DNA from 4 places in the Pelotomaculum sp. FP genome. Region 2 is predicted to be linked to each of the others. Evidence: riboswitches for the same ligand, from Rfam matches in the RefSeq annotation. Region 2 holds a riboswitch; each other region holds the start of a gene.

Region 1 (4,645 bases), on a different contig from region 2:
TCCCTGGCAGGCAAATGCTAACGGGGGTAGGGGAGTACTTTAGGCTCCTGTCAGAGGCGGTAAGCTCCGGCCTGTTTGACTGTATCGGGCACCTGGATCTTTATCGCCGTCATGGCCGGCATTATTGGGGGCCGGAGATTTCGCGCGCCCACGAGGAGTTTGCGGAACCGGTCCTCAAAACTATAGCAGCAAGGGGCATGAGCCTGGAGGTTAATACCTCCGGTTTGCGCCGTGGACTCAACGATTTCCATCCTTCCATGGATATCCTTGAACTGGCTGTGGATTCAGGTGTCAGGCTATTTACGTTGGGCTCCGACGCCCATCGCCTGGCGGAACTCGGGATGGGTTTGGATAGCGCACTGGAATTACTGGCCGGCTATGGTATCGAACCCGTTTCCTACCTCTTGCGGCAGCCGGTTTAAGGGGCGGAAAAAGGTGGACAAAACCACCCCCTTACCATAAAATAAAATTAGGAAAACCAGGAGGCAAACCCCATGACTCAGAGAAGCGGGAAAATAGTAAAATGTGACCAGGAAGGCAATATCACCGCTACTTTTGGAGCTGACCTCCTGCTTGAGGGCTCAACGTCAATTCCCAACATCCTTCTAAAAATTTACTCAAGTATTGGTATCTCCGATTACCAGATGATGCTCTTAATCCAGCTGATCAGACTGCACGTGGAGGAAAAGGAGCTTTTTCCGTCCCCCGAAAAGCTGGCTGAATGCATGGAATCTGATCCAGCCAGGATTAGGAGGGAACTGGCTGGTTTGCTCGAAAAAGATATCATCTCGGTCAGCCGGTTCTATGACGGCACCCGCAACCTTATTGTGGAGGGGTATGATTTTGAACCCCTATTCTTAAGGGTCTCGGATATCTGGGCAGGCTTGCGCGCCCAGGAGATTGAGGAATCTGAAAAGCTGATTAAAAGTTCGGCCGGTTTAGGTGACAGCCGGTTTGATGTCCATACCGTCGACCTTATTTCCTTATTTGAGAATGAATTTGGACGGCTTCTCTCCCCCATAGAAGTTGAGCAAATCGACCAGTGGGCAAGTGAAATGGAGCCATTGCTTGTTGTTGAGGCGCTGAAAAGGGCGGTTCTGGGGGGTAAACACAACTTCAAATATATTAACACCATCTTGATAGAATGGAAAAAGAACAATGTCAGGACGCTGGAGGAAATATCCCGCTACGAGCAGGATTTTCAAAAACGGCGCTCCAGGCAAAAAAGCACAAATACCGGGACAAGCCCGGGTGGCGCGGACAATAATAACGATGCCAGGAAAAAGGCTTTCATCCGGACTCTTTATATCTAAAACATGACTTTTCTTAACAATATTTAAGGGATGCAGGTGATTGGGTGGGCTGCCAGCTGTGCGGTGACCGTGGCGTAATTATAATGGAGGAAGGGGCTATACCCTGCCGGTGCATGAAAGAAAAGGCAGCAGCAAAACTGTTAAAGGACTCCAGACTGCCTGTTAATCTTCAAAAATGCACATTCGAAAACTTCAAATTCAAATATTACGCTAAAAACTGTCTCGATCTGGTCAATGGGATATCTTACTATGAACTGGCTAAACATGCTTTTGAAGCGGCTCAAGGTTTTGTCAAAAGATTTTCGGCTGATCCCGGAGCCGACGGACTGCTATTTACAGGGCAGGTGGGAAGCGGTAAAACATTTCTGGCCTGTTGTATCGCCAATACCCTGCTGAAAGAAGGAAACTCAATTCTTTTTGCTGTGGTGCCTGACCTGCTGGATCAAATACGTTCGACCTATGACACGGGAAGAAATACTGAGGACCTTACCGAGTTTGACCTGTTGGATACGGCCAGGCAGGTGCCGCTCCTGATTTTGGACGACCTGGGGGCTCATAATTACACGGAGTGGACCAGAAATAAAATCTATTCAATTATCAATTACCGCCTCAACCACCGTCTTCCGGTCATCGTAACCACCAATATCAGCCCCGAGGACCTGGAAGGCTATCTGGGAGAAAGGACTACTTCACGCTTGCTGGAGATGTGCAAGCCCTACCGGTTTTTGGTGGATATGGACATACGCGCTATACAGCGCAAAGAAAAAGGTTATTAAAACCTGTAAAATATGAAAAAGAACAACGCGGACAGGTGCCCCGCCGAGGGGAGAATAGGGAAGACCGGGGAAATGGAAACTGGTTCCAAAAAGGTCCAGATCTAAGGAGCCGGCGCGGTCCCGCAACTGTAACCGGGAGAGTACGCCGCACTTTTGTCACTGGGTTAACCGGGAAGACGCGGCAACAAAGACCGGAAGCCAGGAGACCTGCCTGTCTGCTGCTCACCGCAGGCTTCGCTGGAAAGCCAGGGGTTTTTTTGACGCATATGAAAAGCCCCGTCTAGTTGACCGGGCTTTTATCATTTCTCCGGCTTGGTGCGGCCAACGGAGCTTTTGTCGCAAGGAATTTTAGTTCTTCGGCCGCATGGAGGAAGCTGTTATGAATGAACTGTTATGAATGAATTGGAAATATCCATGCTGAAGACCGGAATTACCACCGGCGCGTCAGCTGCAGCGGCGGCGCGTGCGGCGGCATTGCTGCTGTTGCGGGGTGAAACCAACAAAAATATTACCATTGTGAACCCTGAAGGAAACCTGCTTGAGGTTCCTGTTGAGAGTTTGGAACTGGACGGCTCCTGTGCCAGGGCTGTTGTAATCAAGCAGGGGGGGGATGATCCCGATGTAACCAGCGGCCTGCCTGTGGTAGCTGAAGTCGCTGTCTGTGCTGGCGGCGTTCATATCATGGGGGGACGAGGTGTCGGGGTTGTTACCAGGCCAGGCTTGCAGGCGCCGGTAGGCAGTCCCGCCATAAATCCCGTTCCGCGTAAAATGATTGTGGATGCCCTGGACGACCTTATTAGGCCAGGCTCGGGCGTAGAGGTTACTATTTCAGTCCCCGGGGGCGAGGAGGTGGCTCTCAAGACCCTTAACCCGCGTTTGGGGATTGTTGGAGGTATTTCCATCCTGGGCACCACCGGCATTGTCAGGCCGATGTCTGAAGAAGCTTTTAAAAAATCACTCGCTCCACAGGTTGACCTGGCTGTGGCCGCCGGCTACCGGAAGGTCGTCCTCACCCCGGGCCGGATTGGCTTCCGGACGGCGGTCGAACGGTATGGATTGCCTCGCGAAGCTGTGGTTGAAATGAGTAATTTTGTGGGCTACATGCTGGATGTCTGTGTCGACCGGGGCATTGAAGCAGTTTTATTATGGGGTCACCATGGGAAATTAGTAAAAGTCGCAGCCGGCATCTTTCATACCCACAACAGGTTGGCCGACGGGAGGATGGAGACCCTTGCCGCCTTCGCAGGTCTTTACGGGGCGCCGGCCGGTCTAATCAGCAAAATTATGGCAGCGGGTTCTGCTGAAGAAGCGTTGGGTTTGCTTAAAGAGAGCGGCTTCGCCGGAATATTCAATGCTATTGCGGCCAGGGCCAGTACCAGGGCCGAGGCTTATACCCGCACCCGGTTGAAAGCTGGTACGGTACTGCTGGGGTTGGATGGAACGATACTGGGTATGGACGAGTCAACTCGTTTAATTGGAAGGGAAATGGGATGGCAAAAATTGCTGTAGTAGGGGTTGGACCCGGTGGCAAGGAACATCTGACTCCGGCAGCCATACGGGCGGTCGCTGAGGCGGATGTCCTGGTGGGCGGGGAGCGCAGCCTGGCCCTTTTCAGCGGTCAACCGGGCGAAATTTTCACTATTAAAAACAATCTGCAGGAAATGATTGAGTATATCCGGGAGAGAATGGACGAGAAAAAAATTGCGGTAATAGCTTCGGGTGATCCCGGCATGTACGGTATCCTGCAGTACCTGAGGCGGCATTTTACCCCTGCCCAGCTGCAGGTCATCCCGGGTATCAGTTCGGTACAGTATGCTTGCGCCCGGCTGGCAGTTTCCTGGCACGACGCCGTTGTGGTCAGTACCCATGGACGGGACCGGACCGTACTGGCAGAGACCGTGGCAGGCAATAGCAAGGTAGTTGTCCTGGCCGGACCGGAGGAACCACCGCCGGTTCTGGCAAGTGTCCTGGTAAACGCCGGCATGAAAGACAAAACTGCTTATGTCTGCGCCGAACTTTCGTACCCTGCCGAAGAAATTAATGCCTTTACCATCCTTGATCTTGCCCGATGGGAAGGCCAGTGGGATAAAAGAAATTATGTTATGGTGATTTTGGATGAACAGCCGATGGATTTACCGGACACCGGGAATAAGCGATGAGCTTTTTGTGCGCGGCAACGTCCCCATGACCAAAGAGGAAGTACGGGTGATCACCCTGGCCAAGGCCAGGTTGGCGCCCAATCATGTCGTGTGGGATATTGGAGCAGGAACAGGGTCTTTGTCAGTTGAAGCCGCCTTGCAGGCCACCGGTGGTTTTGTTTACGCCGTGGAGCGCAGTCCGGCAGGGATTCACTTGATTCAAAGCAATATGAAGGCTTTTGGATTGGATAACTTGAAAATCATTGAAGGTGTCGCGCCGGAAGCCCTGGACGAGCTGCCGGACCCTGACCGTGTTTTTGTAGGCGGCAGCGGGGGACATTTGACCGGCATATTAGAAAGTGTTTACCAGAGACTTCTACCAGGGGGCAGGATTATTGTAAACACGATTACTCTGGAA
Region 2 (4,645 bases):
CAGGCCCACGGCATTTTCTGTCCCGCTATTCCCACCCGAAGAATTTACGGTCAAATCAGCTGAAGCCGTAAGTCCACCGTAAACAGCATTCACTACGGTCTGCCCGGCTTTTAAAGCGGTGACCAGGCCGCTGCTGTCGACACCGGCAATGCTGCTGTCGGCGACAGACCACTGCGCGTACTGCGTTACATCAGCTGTCCCGCCTGCATTTTGCCACATCGCATCTAACTGTTTTTGAACCCCTACCTTCAAGGTCGCGCTGGAGGGGTAAAGATAAAAACGCCAGCATGTACATTCCGCTCCCAATGAATTATAGGCACAAAGTGCCCAGGTGGCGTCCATGCAGTTCTTTGAGGCGCCGAAGCTCCCGTCAGCATTTAAGGCATTGTTCATGAGATAGTCAACTGCGGTTTTTCCTTCACTACTCTTCCAGGCGGCAGGATCTCTTCCCAGCGTCTTTAAGGTTAAAATTACTTCTGAGGCATCTACAACAGGGTCATCCCAGCCTCCCACATTAAAACTTCCGTCGGCCTGCTGCTGCTGCCGCATCCAATTCAGGCCGTTATCGATGGCCGCCTGGATCCGGGCATCGCTCCCGGCAGTGTCCAGGTAATAAAGCGCCCGCACTGCTTCCGCCGTGGTCATAAAGTCAGGATAAAAAGTCCCGCCAAATGAGCTGCCAAAGCTGCCATAGGCAGCATCGCTAACTGTAGTGTTCTGTGCCCCTAAAATGTAGTCCTTTGCATAAACTGCATTTATTACACTAATCGAGCCTGCCCTGCCTAAAAGATCATAGGCCGGTATATCGCTGTACAGGTTGTTGTCAACACCCGTGCTGCTCTCTCTGTTTTGTAAAACTTGCACCAATTGCCCTGTCAAATCATTTTGCCCCAACGCCCTTGCCGCCGCCAGATCCTGGGCCAGGAGTTTGGCGGGAGCTACAGACGAATCTGAGGCGTTTGCTATATCACCGGATACGGCGCTTATTACCGCATCCTCGAGACTGACCCCTCCATGCAGCCATGTGCCGGCATCAACACCTGCCTGGTTTAAAACATAAAGCGCATAAGCGCCTGCCCCGGCGTCGGAATTGTTTATGCCGTTTATTGTGTAGTCGTTGTAGAGAAACTGCACGGCGCTATTTACCGGCGGTACTGCTTTCCCTGAAGCATTAACGCCGGCAGCGGGCATTATTAGCATTAGGGTCATCAACACAGCAAGCAGCACAGTTAATTTTTTAAACTTTTTTTTACTGATACACAAGCTCCATTCCCCCATTTAATCAACCAGATTTTCTTGATACCTGTTTTTTTAAACGTTCCATATGGAGAGCGTAGTCTTCCACTTTTATTTTGTCTCAAGCAGATCAGCCAGGAGCATCATCATGGAGGCCGCTTCCGCCCTGGTCACCGGGTTTTCCGCCTGAAAAGTCCGATCTGGATATCCCCCGGCAATACCTTTGGCGTATACGATACCAATAGCCCCTCTAGCCCACTCAGGAAGTTGAGCTACATCGGCAAAATCCAGGGTTTTAGGCGCTGCCTGCCCTAATTTCTTTTCGATAATCCGGGTCATAATAACAGATAATTCGGCGCGGCTTACCTGTCTTGCCCCTTCAAAGGTGAATGAACCGTCCGGCTGAGGATATCCGGAGATAATCCCCTCCCTCAGCGCTGCGGCAATGGACTCCTGCGCCCACTGGGGAATATCTGCGGCGTCTGTAAACTTTTCACCGGTTATTTGCCATTCTTGCGTTGTTGCCGGTTCCGGCTTTAATAACCGCACCGTCATGGCGGCTATTTCATTACGTGTCACCTGCGCCTCAGGTTTAAAGGCGCCGTCAGGATAACCCGATATAATGCCTTTCCCCGCCAAACAATAGATAGTATTTTCAGCCCAATGGTCTGGAATGTCATTGAAAATTTCCGGGTCAGGCCGTACCTGCAAATCCGGTTGTGCCGGCGGCTGTGTATCAATTTTCCCGTTCAGGGCCAGGCACGTCCAAAGCACCCAGGTAGCATCCATAGCGTTCTGTGCCGCACCGAAGCTTCCGTCAGGATTGAGCGCATTGTTTATGATATAATCAACAGCACTATTTCCTTCACTGCTCTGCCAGGTCCCGGGGTCCATTCCCAGCGCCTTTAAAGTTATAATTACTTCACAGGTGTCTATCAGTGTATCGTCCATACCGGCCATAAAGTTGCCGCCGGCTTTTTGCTGATTTTTCATCCAGCCAAGGCCGTTATTGATAGCCTCTTGTATTTGAGCGTCACTCTTTTCGGGATCCAGGCCATTAAGAGTCCGTATTGCTCCAGCTGTTGCCATGAAATCGGCATAATATTGATCATTTTCCGATGACCCCCAACTGCCGTAATGTACATCTTTTACCTTGAGATACTGTTGCTCCAGGATATAGTCCTTTGCCTGGACGGCATTTAGCTGGTTGATTCGTCCGACCCTGCTTAACAGATCAAAGGCCGGCATATTGCTGTATATACTGAACGGTCCCGTATCCTCAAATCCTTGGCTCCCCTGCTTGTTTTTTAAAATAATAACCAATCGGTCCGTCAAAGCGTTTTGCCCCAGCGCCTTCACGACCGCTAGGTCTTGGGCAAGACACTTCGCAGAAACTTTATCTGCGTTTGCTATATCGTCTGTTACTGTGGCTATTACCGCATCCTTAAGACTGACCCCTTCATGCGCCCATGTACTGACATCAACACCTGCCTGGATTAAAACAAAAAGGGCATAAGAACCCACCCCAACATCAGAATTTATTATGCCGTTATCGACGTATTCATTACAAAGAAACTGCACTGCCTTATCCGATAGGAATAGCTCTGCTGACTCCGAGCGGCCCGGCTTAACCAGCGGCGCCAGCAGGCTTATTAGAAAACAAGCCGTCACCGCCAGGGCCACCAGTTGCGGGGTAAACTTTATCGCTTTCACTGTCTCATCCTGCCTTTCTCAAATCACTCCATCTTGCACTGCGCGATAACCGCTACCGGCGGCGACTAACCGTCAGTTGCAATGCGACACGCAGTTTCCCGCAGCGCAATGACGCTCCAGCAAGTCATCCACCTCCTGTCCTAAGAAGATATTTCTGCTTCTGCTGTGCCTCAATAAACAAAATCTGCCTGAATAATTTCAATATCCATGAGAATGCTGCATCAAGGCTTGTAAAAGTATGGGTTTGAAGGCTCTATGTAATTGCTAATTATTTTAAAAAGGATACCTATTCATCACTGAACAGGTAAAACGAAAGAAGGAGATATCAACATGAAAAACCCGGCCTCATCCGTTAAGAGGCCGGGTTTTTCAAGGTACATACCTTAATAAACACAGCTAAAGCCCTGTCCTTTCTACGGAAGGCGGCGCTATTGACCAGGCAGGTCTCCTGACTTGCGGATCACAGCGTGTCTCCCGCCTTCCCGGATTATAAATCCAGTGGCATTTTGGGAGTTGCTCCCCACTTACAGTGGCCAGACCGTCCGGGATTTTCACCCGGTTCCCTTTTTACCCCCGCCATGCGGAGGAACCTGGACAAAATTATTTAGTTACCCACATTTAAACACTTTTTAGTTATTATGTCAATTATTTAATATTTATGTTATCGGATTCACGTTCCTTTTTATCAAGCCAAACAATATACCGGAGGTGAATGAAGTAATAGGTATAGCCATAATTAACCCGATGCTGCCGGTTAAGGCGCGTACAACTTCAGTGGCTATTAAATCGAGGTTAATTATCTTTAAAAAAGGTGTATCATATGCCATGAATACGAGCATGAGGGGAATGGCTCCTCCGGTATATGCCAGAATAAGAGTATTAGCCATAGTACCCATGATATCACGCCCCACGTTCATGCCAGCTCGAATTAATTGACCTGTGCCTATGGCAGGATTAGCCCTCATTATTTCTTCTATGGCAGATGCGATGGACATCCCCACATCCATTACCGCGCCAAGGGCTCCGATAATCATGCCTGCGAATAACAGGCCGCGGCAATCGAAATCTATACTGTGAGGTATGTAAAGGAGCATGTGCATATCTTCATCGCTGAAACCGGTAAGCTGGGCTGCAGTTCCAACAGTCAAGGCTAATAGCCCTGCTGTCAGCACTCCTCCAGTAGTTCCTATGAGGGCAGATAACGCCTTGATTGTTATTCCTCCAACGATGGCAAGGGTTACTGCTGCCACCACAGCAGATATAATAATAGTCATTAAAACCGGATCATAGCCCTGTAGTATCAGGGGAAGCAATACCAGAAATATTGCTCCGATGGTAATGACTAGGGAGATAGTTGATTTGAACCCTTTTTTACCTCCCAGCAATAACAAAGTAAACACAAAAAGCAAGGTTATGTAAAGCAATTTCTTATCCCTGGCATAATCTGTAATGTATGCATTTTTAATGCTGTTTCCATCTGGTTCTATATATAAAATAACTTCGTCACCTGGCTGAACATTTATATCATAGCCCGGATGATTCGAGATCGTGTGCGGCACTTGAAGCACTTGCCCATTATACTGTCCACCCAGAACTCTTACAGTAATTGATTGTTCTTTTCCTTTTTCCGGCGCTCCCATAACTTCTTGAGAATTTAATTTATCCTCGACGTTAAGAATCTTGGCCCTGACAACCT
Region 3 (4,645 bases), on a different contig from region 2:
CGCTCACCACCTCAGCAGTATAAAGCTGCTTTTATTTTATTTCCCTCCGGCAGGGATCCTGCAGTTGTTTCTTAACTACTACCTGTAAGTAATAGTATAACACAATAGAACCATATCAAGTTAAAAATATAACTAATCTGAAATTTAATACAGATCGCACCCACATTGACTAGTTTTCATCCGCTACTGGCGCCGCGTTCTTATTTCAGTATTTTATCTTCTTCCAGGTCGGAGACGCCGGCTTCGTCAAAAGAAGCCATCTCCCGCATTATTTTCGTGGCAGCTTCAACCAGGCTCATGGTTAGAGCGGCTCCCGTTCCCTCCCCGAGCCTCATTTGCAGGTGAATCACCGGGCGCAGGTCCAACAGGTCCAACATAAGGCGGTGTCCCTGTTCACCGGACAGGTGGGAGGCAATCATATATTCGCGGGATTTAGGCTGCAGTTTGAAGGCCACCAGGGCTGCCGCGGTGGTTATAAATCCATCAATCAACACAGGCGTCCGCCTGGCAGCGGCCCCCAGGATCACACCGGCCAGACCGGCGATCTCAAGCCCGCCGACTTTTGCCAGAACATCCAGGGCGTCTTCCGGATCCGGCCGGTTTTTTGCGAGCGCCCTGGCTATCGCGGAAATCTTCAGTCTCATAACTTCGTCGTTGACCATGGTCCCGCGGCCGGTCGCCTCTTCAGCTGTATAGCCGCCAAAGGCTGCCAGGATAGCGCTGCTCGGGGTGGTATTGCCGATCCCCATATCTCCTGTAGCGAGGAGGCTGCTTCCCGCGTCAATCTCGGACTGGGCTACCTCTATCCCCACTTCCAGGGCCTGCACTGCCTCATCCCGTGACATAGCCGGGCCGGCGGCAATATTCCCGGTACCTGCCCTGACCTTGCGCTGTACAACACCCGGCAAGGCGGCGGGCGTGAGAACACCGACATCGACCACAACCAGTCTGGCAGCAGCGTGCCTTGCCAGAACCCCTATTCCAGCTACACCATTTACCATAGCCTGCATCATTTGGACGGTAACTTCACGGGGCGCTACGCTCACACCTTCGTCGACCACTCCGTGGTCCCCCGCCATGACGATAACCGATTTCCCCTGAACGCGGGGTTTGGCTTTGCCGGTAATACCGGCCAGGCGTATTGCCATCTCTTCCAGTACGCCGAGGCTCCCCGGCGGCTTGATTAAGCTGTCCAGCCGTTTCTGCGCCTCTTCCATGGCCTTGCGATCCAGGTCTCCAATTTGATTGATGGTTTGATAAAGCATTGTTTTTCAACCTCCCTAATATAGTTAGAACTTGGAATCAGCTGAGGAAAAACAAAAATCCACAGCCTCATCAGGCCGTGGATTTTACCATCATCCATCGGATACCCCTGCAAAGCAGGGTTCGTGGACACAACAGGCAGGTCTCCTGGCTCACATTCATCACACATCGCACCTTCCCGGCAAACTGCCAGTGGCAAACTAGCGATAGCGCTCCTGTTTACAGTGGCGGGACCGCTCAGGACTTAAACCTGATTCCCTATTCTCCCCAGCGGGCACCTGTTGGTTTAACACGGTAATAATTTTTATAAAGATTCAACTTTAGGCATATATATTCCTGCTGTGTAAGGCAGAAATATTTTCTATTTTTCAACCCACAACTTAAGCACCCGGCTGACCACCACCGCTGTTTCCGCACGGGTTGCCCCGTCCTTGGGCCTGAATAAGCCGCCTTCGCCCTGCAATAAACCGGCGCTGGTAGCTTTGGCCACCGCAGTCCTGGCAAAATCGGGAATTGCTCCTGTATCCTTATACTTTAGCTTTTCGTCTGTCTCCTGCAGCGCCAGCGCCCGGTTGATCATAACAGCCATCTCACTTCTGGTAATGCATGAATCCGGCCTAAAGGTACCGTCCGGGTAACCTGAGACGACTCCGTTGGCAACCGCGGCAGCGACAGCGCTGCTGGCCCAGTCTGGTATGCTGTCCTTAAAGGCCGGTAACTTTTCCACGGCCGGCCACTGCAGGGCTGATGACAGCAGCTTGACAAACTGAGCTCTGGTTACGGCCTGACCGGGTAGAAATGTGCCATCGGGAAAACCGTTGGCCACCCCGCGCGCCGCCAGGTCGTTGATGGCCGCTTCGGCCCAGTGCTTGCCGGTATCCTTGAAGGACGGAAGTCTCCTATGGTCATCCACCAGGACCAGTTGGCCAAACCCCCATACCCGGGCGCTAATTGTTTTCACCTCACCCTGGTCATCCAGCCTGGCAGGCTGCTCTTCCCATTTTTTAGTGGAATCATCCCACATCAGGATGGCCGGACGGCCAGTTATTGTACCGGGTTGATAATCCCAACTCAGCCACCAGGGGGCCTTGAGATCAGCTTTCTCCCCAGGCGCCGGGCTTACCGTTATTGCGCCGAGGTTGATGCAGTCCGCCGGCAACCCGGTAGTCTCAGCGGCATAAGCCAGCCTTATCGTGGCCGGCGCTGATACGCTTGACGCAGGGAACGTAACATGAATCCAGCTATCCAGTCCAGCAGATGATTCCTGCTCTGGAAGGGCCTGCAGTTCTACCCAGGACGGTTTAACAGTAACCGGTATCGATGTGCTCAACCCCTGGAAGGTGGCCTTAATTTCACCTTCAGCAACCTGATCTGTCGCGGTAAAGCTGCCATCCGCAATCTTACCTATTGAACCGCTGATGGTCCATGTGACATCCTGGAATTTTAAATCAAAGGTATCACCATAAATTGTATTCACCTTTGCCGACAGGGGAACCTTCTCCCCAGGCTTAACAGTAATAGCCGACGGTGTTACAGCTAAACTTAATAGTGACTCCGGCCCGACAACCTGCACATTCACCGAACTCTGTACGTTATCCAGCTTGGCCGTCACGGTTACCGTACCACCTTGCTTAGGTATTAAAACATTACCGGTAAAATCACCTGAAGGAGTTGCGGACCATTTTATGTCGGCTGGTTTAATACTTACAGGATTGTAGTATTCATCATACCCTTTGGCGCTAAATGAAGCTTGTGTTCCGGCAAGAGCCAACGACGGCCCGCTTACAGCCATGCCGTGCAAACTGCCCTGCGGCGCTGTCGAAAAAACGCCTATAGCATCTGCAACTGATCGCAAGGAAGAACCCTGTGGTTGATTGATCAGGCCGGCCTCGAAGTCACCCAGGCTCCGTGCGGCCATGGTGGTGGAACCACCACCGTCCAAATTAACAGCTCTCCAAACCCCGATTGAAATCAAAAATTCAGCCAACTCCTCCTGGCTCATACCCCTGCTGATTATAGTCCCGTCGGCAGCAGCCTTCCTTTCAACCGCCACCAGGTAGAGAGTCTTGCCGTCACTTGATACACCAACCGCCGTCCGGGCGACTTTACCAGAAATATTCTGGGTAAAGTAGGCAGGCAGGTGGCCATCCTCAACCAGCAGTGCCTGTCCGCCCACCGCAGCCAGGAGTTTGTCTCCCTGAGGGGCCACCGAGTAGCTGGCGTCAACTTTTGTACCCACCGGCATATTGTCGGTTATGAATTGGGCTGCCAGGCCATGTCCCTGCAGGACAAAACCATCCTGCGGGATCGTTACGCCCGGTTGGTCGGTTAAGACCTGCTGGACAACTCCGTTCCTGACCACTGCAACTTTTACCCCGGTGAGGCCGGATATTTTACCCCTGCTGGTGGTACCCCACAGCGTTGTGTACATATTCAGAGCATCCACATCAGATGAAAGTCCGTTCATCAAGAGATAACCAGGCTTGTTGATTCCGGCCAGCGGAAAACTTTTACCGGCTTCTGTAACCACCTGGCCGGTAAAGTTGAAGATTTCCAACAGCGGCAGTTTATCTTCGGTAATGCCAAATCCATACATATCATTACGCAAGGCGGGGCTCTCCACCAGTTGCCCGCCTTGATAGGCTAAACCGATGGTCCGGCCGCTTTCCGCCATTTGAAAGAAATCTCCATTGATAGCGGCCACCGCCCCGGTACGCTTGGCCATATCCAGCACTGACTGGTTCTTATTGAGGGTGCCGTCCGATCCGATGATCGTATCAATTTTAACGTAAGGATTGGAGAGATCTGCTTTGAGGACATAAACGTTCAGCGGTCCCTCGTTAGTATTCAGGTTGATGCTATGTAAAACAACCCCCTGGGTGATGATTTCCTCAGTGACGTTGTTGCCGTTCACCTGATAGGCGTAAGCCTGAAGGGGCGCAACCAGAGACAATAGTATGGATACCAGAACAATATTTCTCATTATTCTTCTAACACTTTTAATAGACAAAAGAATCCCTCCCATTACAACTACCTTGAAAACATTTCGGTCGCTACAATGTGCTCAAATGTAGGTGTGAATTCATTCGCACAAAAGCCACATTAGGCGCCCAAGTGCGGCGCTGACGCGCCGTTATGCAATTGAAATGGCGCCTAACATCACTTAGTTGGTACGTGACGCCGCGATAGCGGCATGATTTTCTAACTAATTAATTACGGTTCACCATATCGCTTGGCGGGGTTGTCACCCGCCGTTAAGCCTGGTCAAACCGGCCTCTCTGGCGGCCTGAACCGCCGCCGAATACTCCTTTCTGCTAATTCTTTTGTTTAATTCGGGATGGTCAAAGGCCTTGTAGGCCGGATAATACTGGTCCATAACATT
Region 4 (4,645 bases), on a different contig from region 2:
TACCACGGTCCGGAGCGCTATGCCGAAAGCAGACTGGGTTTGGTTGCTGTGCCTTACGGAGTAATTGAGGCTTTAAAAGCAAAAAGAGCGTGCGCTTCTTAATTTCGGGAGGTAATTATGGAGATAGCAAGGAGAATGCAAAGCCTGTCTTCAGGTGTTTTTAACGAGATGGAAATACGCAAAAAAACTGTTGAGGCCAGAGGCGTAGAGGTTATCAACCTTGGAGTGGGTAGTCCCGACCAACCCCCTGCGCCCCACATCGTTGAGGCTCTCCGCAAGGCAGTCAGCGACCCGAAAAATTATTCTTATTCTCTGGGTGGGACACCCCGCCTGCATAAGGCCTTATCTGGTTGGTATAAAAAACGTTTTCATGTAGACCTTGACCCTGACCGCGAGATCCTGGTGCTGATGGGTTCCCAGGATGGTCTCGCTCATTTGGCCATGGCTTATGTTAACCCGGGAGATCTGGCCCTGGTACCCGACCCTGGATACCCAATTTACAGCTTCAGCATTCAGATGGCAGAGGGAAACATTTATCCTCTTCCCCTCCTGGCAAAAAACCGGTTCCTGCCTGATCTTTCCCAAATTCCGGAGGAAATTGCCGCCAAGGCCAAAATGATGTGGCTTAATTACCCCAATAACCCGGTTGCCGTTTCAGCTGATTGGGAATTTTTTGGACAAGTGGTAGAGTTTGCGCGCAAATATGACATCCTCGTCTGCCATGACGTGGCCTACGCCGAACTGGCTTACGACGGTTTTAAACCTATGAGCTTTTTGGAAGTCCCCGGCGCAAAGGAAGTGGGGGTTGAGTTCTACTCACTTTCCAAGACCTACAATATGGCTGGCTGCAGGGTCGGCTTTGCCGTAGGCAATGAAAAGGCCATATCCAATCTGGCCCTGGTCAAATCCAACATTGATTACGGAGTGTTTTTTGCGGTCCAGGAAGCTGCTGTAGCAGCCCTGACCGGTCCGCAGGAATGCGTCAAAGAGAATGCGCGTACCTATCAGAGGCGCCGCGATGTGCTTGTTGACGGACTGGCCAAGTTGGGTTGGCAGATGCCCAAGCCCAACGCGTCCATGTTTTTATGGGCGCCAATTCCACGCGGGTATACTTCCTCCAGCCATTTTGCCGCCGACCTGCTGGAAAGAGCCGGCATAATTGTTATTCCCGGTATCGCTTTCGGTGAGATGGGAGAGGGTTACGTCAGGATTGCCCTGGTCAAAGACGAAATCATGCTGGCTGAGGCAGTACAGAGGATTGGTCAAAATTTTAATTTCCTTTAGCAATCACTTAGTGAGGGAACCTGCTCAAATGTCTATTAGCCTTCAAGCCGGCATATACTAGGATCGAAACACCTGGTGAGGAGATGCCGCCGTGGAAGAAAGGATGGATGTTGATTTCTTAAGGGATAGGGTCCTTGAGCTTGAGGAAAAAGTTGAACAGCTCAGGTTAAGCCGGAGAGTACTCATGAACTTGATTGAAAAAATTGAAAAGGATAAAGCTGGATTTTTATCCCGCCTGGAAAGGGAAAATCGTAAACTTCAACATAACAATTATCGCTATGCCCAACGGTTATTACATAAAAACAGGCAGATAGTGGAGTTGGAGTCAAAACTTCAGGATGGCGCCTCTCAAAATTTTCGCAAATAAATAATCTATCCACAGATATATACACAGGATGGCAATAATTGTTAGTATTAGCATAATACGCCTTGATTAAGGTTTAATCGACAAGCAATAGACCCGGGGGGGTCTTTTTTTTGGTCATATATGGTATAATGCTATATATTACAAATATTATGAATGGCGGCGGTTTTGGTGCGAATAGCCGTGATTGACGGGCAGGGCGGAGGTATAGGCAAACACCTTACTGAAAGACTGCGCCGGGAATTACCTGAAAATATTGAGTTTTTGGCCCTCGGAACCAATGCTCTGGCCACTTCCGTGATGTTGCGGGCAGGCGCCAACGAAGGAGCAACCGGCGAAAATGCCGTGCTCTACAATTCCTTACGGGTTGACATCATTGTCGGGCCAATCAGCATTCTTTTTCCAAATGCCATGCTGGGTGAGTTGACTCCCAAAATGGCGGAAGCCATTGCTTCCAGTCCCGCCCGCAAGGTGCTCCTGCCGCTTAGCCGCTCCGGCATTGATATTGTCGGCTTAAAGGCTGAGCCGTTACCGCACCTGATCGAAGAATTGGTTAAAAAGGTAAAGGATATTATTACATGATAAATAGTTCTTGCTCTGCAGGATAATGGTAGATGATGTGGAATATGAAAAATTAAATTGCCGCAGTCGCCCTTTTGGGTGTAATTGGGGAATCAGGTGCGATACCTGAGCGGTCCCGCCACTGTAACCGGTTACGCGCACAGCGCTTTAATGCCCGGCCAGGCTTATTAAAGGGGAGTAAATGCGGGTAAACGGAAGCCAGGATACCTGCCTGCGGGTAACGACCGGACTTCCTTCGAGGTAAAGGGGACGGCGGGTAAAATTGCTTTACACAAACCCCGTTCCTTTAAGGAGGCGGGGTTTTACTATGGTAAGCCCATTTAAAGTATTGATCGGCTGGTGGATTATGAAAGGTAAACTTATCCTGGTATTGGGAGGAGCCCGCAGCGGTAAAAGCGAGCTGGCTGAGAACATAGCTTCACGGCTTGGAGGGGCTGTTAAATATATTGCCACTGCCACAATACAAGACCCGGAAATGGCTGAAAGGGTCAAACTGCACCAGGGACGAAGGCCTGCATCCTGGCTCACGTTCGAAGAACCGACAAATATCCTTGGGGTTTTAAAAAATGGAAAGCAGGGCGATGTGTTTCTTCTGGACTGCGCCACCCTTTGGCTTACCAATCTTCTTTTGGCAGAAAACCTGCCACGCTGCGGAGCTGCGACTGCTGAAAAGCAGGAATATATCCTTGGGCAGGCTCAAGCCGCAGCCGAAACGATTCACCAGGGCCACCACCTGATTATCGTTTCAAGCGAAGTCGGGTTGGGCCTGGTTCCGGACTATCCCTTAAGCAGGACGTTCCGGGATCTGGCAGGAAAGGTCAATCAGCTTCTGGCCTCAAAGGCGGACCAGGTCTACTTAACAATAGCCGGGCTTCCTCTGGAGATAAAGTCGCTGGCAGAGCAAAAATGGAGTGATTGATTATGTCGGCCAAAACGATCATGATTCAGGGAACAGCTTCACACGTAGGCAAGAGCGTTCTGGTTGCTGCGCTTTGCCGCATTTTTAAACAGGACGGTTACCGTGTCGCCCCTTTTAAGTCACAGAACATGGCCCTGAATTCCTTTGTCACCAGAGACGGCGGTGAAATGGGGCGGGCTCAGGTGGTGCAGGCCGAAGCTGCGGGTCTGGAGCCTTCTGTTGACATGAACCCGATTCTGCTCAAACCTACCGGACACGCATCGTCCCAGGTGGTGGTCCTGGGCAAGCCGGTGGGCAACCTGTCCGCCATGGGTTACCATACGGATTACGCGCCTAAAGCCCTGGCAATAATCGAAGGAGCTCTGAACCGGCTGCTTGCGGCAAATGACATGGTGGTGATCGAAGGCGCCGGAAGCCCGGCTGAAGTCAATCTTCAGGAGCACGAAATTGTCAACATGCGTATCGCCAGGATGGCGCAAGCCCCGGTTTTGCTCGTAGCCGATATTGATAAAGGGGGAGCCCTGGCCTCAGTAGTAGGCACCCTGGAACTGATAGCTCCCGACGACCGCGCGCGTGTACGCGGAATTATTATCAACAAATTCCGCGGTGATATCAGCCTCTTTCAACCCGCGGTGAAATTTTTGGAAGAGAAAACCGGTAAACCGGTAATCGGGGTGGTCCCTTATTTTCAGGGGTTCAGGGTTCAGGAGGAGGATACCATACCTGAGGATAGAAGCCGTGCCGAACTGGTCGAAGAACAGGGCTGGGTTGATATAGCGGTTGTTAATCTACCGCACATCTCCAATTTCACGGACTTTGACCCGCTGGAGGACGAGCCTGACGTCAGGCTCCGGTACGTAAGCAAGGGAAGCAACCTGGATGAACCGGATTTAATCATCCTGCCGGGCAGCAAGAATACCATCGGCGACCTGGCATTCCTGAACCGTTCCGGATTAGCGGCGCAGATCGTTGAGTTTTACCGCAGGGGAACCCCTGTCATCGGCATCTGCGGGGGGTTTCAGATGCTGGGCAGGGAACTAAATGACCCTCTGCATACCGAGTCTGAAATTCCACGCCTAGACGGGCTTGGGCTCCTGGACACTTCAACTACTTTTGCTCCGGAAAAAATCACCACCCAGGTGGAGGCTGAAGTTGCCGGTTCCGGGCTTTTTCTTTGCGAAACCTCAGACAACAGGATTAACGGTTACGAGATCCATATGGGCAGAACCGAACTGGCCCCGGACGTGAGGCCCGCCTTTACCATACTGGTACGCTCAGGAGAAAAGGTTTTCTTTCCAGACGGAGCCGTAAGCCCGGACGGCCTTGTTTTCGGCACTTATATCCACGGTATCTTTGACAGTGATTCCTTCCGCAGGCGCCTGATTAACACTCTGCGCAGGAGAAAAGGGCTTGAACCCCTGCAGGCCTCCGATACCCTTTTGGTCCACGAACAGAGGGAGAGAGATTTTGACAAGCTGGCAGCTGTTGTCCGGAGC

What was found. A riboswitch is a leader RNA that binds a small molecule or an ion and turns the genes downstream of it on or off. The one in region 2 is predicted to bind cobalamin.
Region 1: another riboswitch for cobalamin. It lies ahead of cbiD (cobalt-precorrin-5B (C(1))-methyltransferase CbiD); the one in region 2 lies ahead of Psfp_RS05550 (S-layer homology domain-containing protein).
Region 3: another riboswitch for cobalamin. It lies ahead of cobT (nicotinate-nucleotide--dimethylbenzimidazole phosphoribosyltransferase); the one in region 2 lies ahead of Psfp_RS05550 (S-layer homology domain-containing protein).
Region 4: another riboswitch for cobalamin. It lies ahead of cobU (bifunctional adenosylcobinamide kinase/adenosylcobinamide-phosphate guanylyltransferase); the one in region 2 lies ahead of Psfp_RS05550 (S-layer homology domain-containing protein).

What each region holds. Positions count from the first base shown of each region.
Region 1 is NZ_QFGB01000008.1:79,682-84,326, forward strand. Features, by position in the region: gene Psfp_RS05145 (histidinol-phosphatase) at 1-422, shown strand, start outside; gene Psfp_RS05150 (DnaD domain protein) at 495-1,313, shown strand; gene Psfp_RS05155 (ATP-binding protein) at 1,397-2,089, shown strand; cobalamin riboswitch at 2,106-2,319, shown strand; gene cbiD (cobalt-precorrin-5B (C(1))-methyltransferase CbiD) at 2,483-3,598, shown strand; gene cbiE (precorrin-6y C5,15-methyltransferase (decarboxylating) subunit CbiE) at 3,580-4,248, shown strand; gene cbiT (precorrin-6Y C5,15-methyltransferase (decarboxylating) subunit CbiT) at 4,205-4,645, shown strand, end outside.
Region 2 is NZ_QFGB01000009.1:56,935-61,579, reverse strand. Features, by position in the region: gene Psfp_RS05555 (S-layer homology domain-containing protein) at 1-1,263, opposite strand, end outside; gene Psfp_RS05550 (S-layer homology domain-containing protein) at 1,348-2,949, opposite strand; cobalamin riboswitch at 3,370-3,558, opposite strand; gene Psfp_RS05545 (YibE/F family protein) at 3,606-4,645, opposite strand, start outside.
Region 3 is NZ_QFGB01000063.1:15,175-19,819, reverse strand. Features, by position in the region: gene cobT (nicotinate-nucleotide--dimethylbenzimidazole phosphoribosyltransferase) at 201-1,265, opposite strand; cobalamin riboswitch at 1,383-1,560, opposite strand; gene Psfp_RS18035 (S-layer homology domain-containing protein) at 1,625-4,273, opposite strand; gene Psfp_RS18030 (radical SAM protein) at 4,508-4,645, opposite strand, start outside.
Region 4 is NZ_QFGB01000010.1:80,470-85,114, forward strand. Features, by position in the region: gene Psfp_RS06105 (PHP domain-containing protein) at 1-102, shown strand, start outside; gene Psfp_RS06110 (LL-diaminopimelate aminotransferase) at 118-1,284, shown strand; gene Psfp_RS06115 (translation initiation factor 2) at 1,388-1,651, shown strand; gene Psfp_RS06120 (DUF3842 family protein) at 1,820-2,230, shown strand; cobalamin riboswitch at 2,278-2,460, shown strand; gene cobU (bifunctional adenosylcobinamide kinase/adenosylcobinamide-phosphate guanylyltransferase) at 2,538-3,149, shown strand; gene Psfp_RS06130 (cobyric acid synthase) at 3,152-4,645, shown strand, end outside.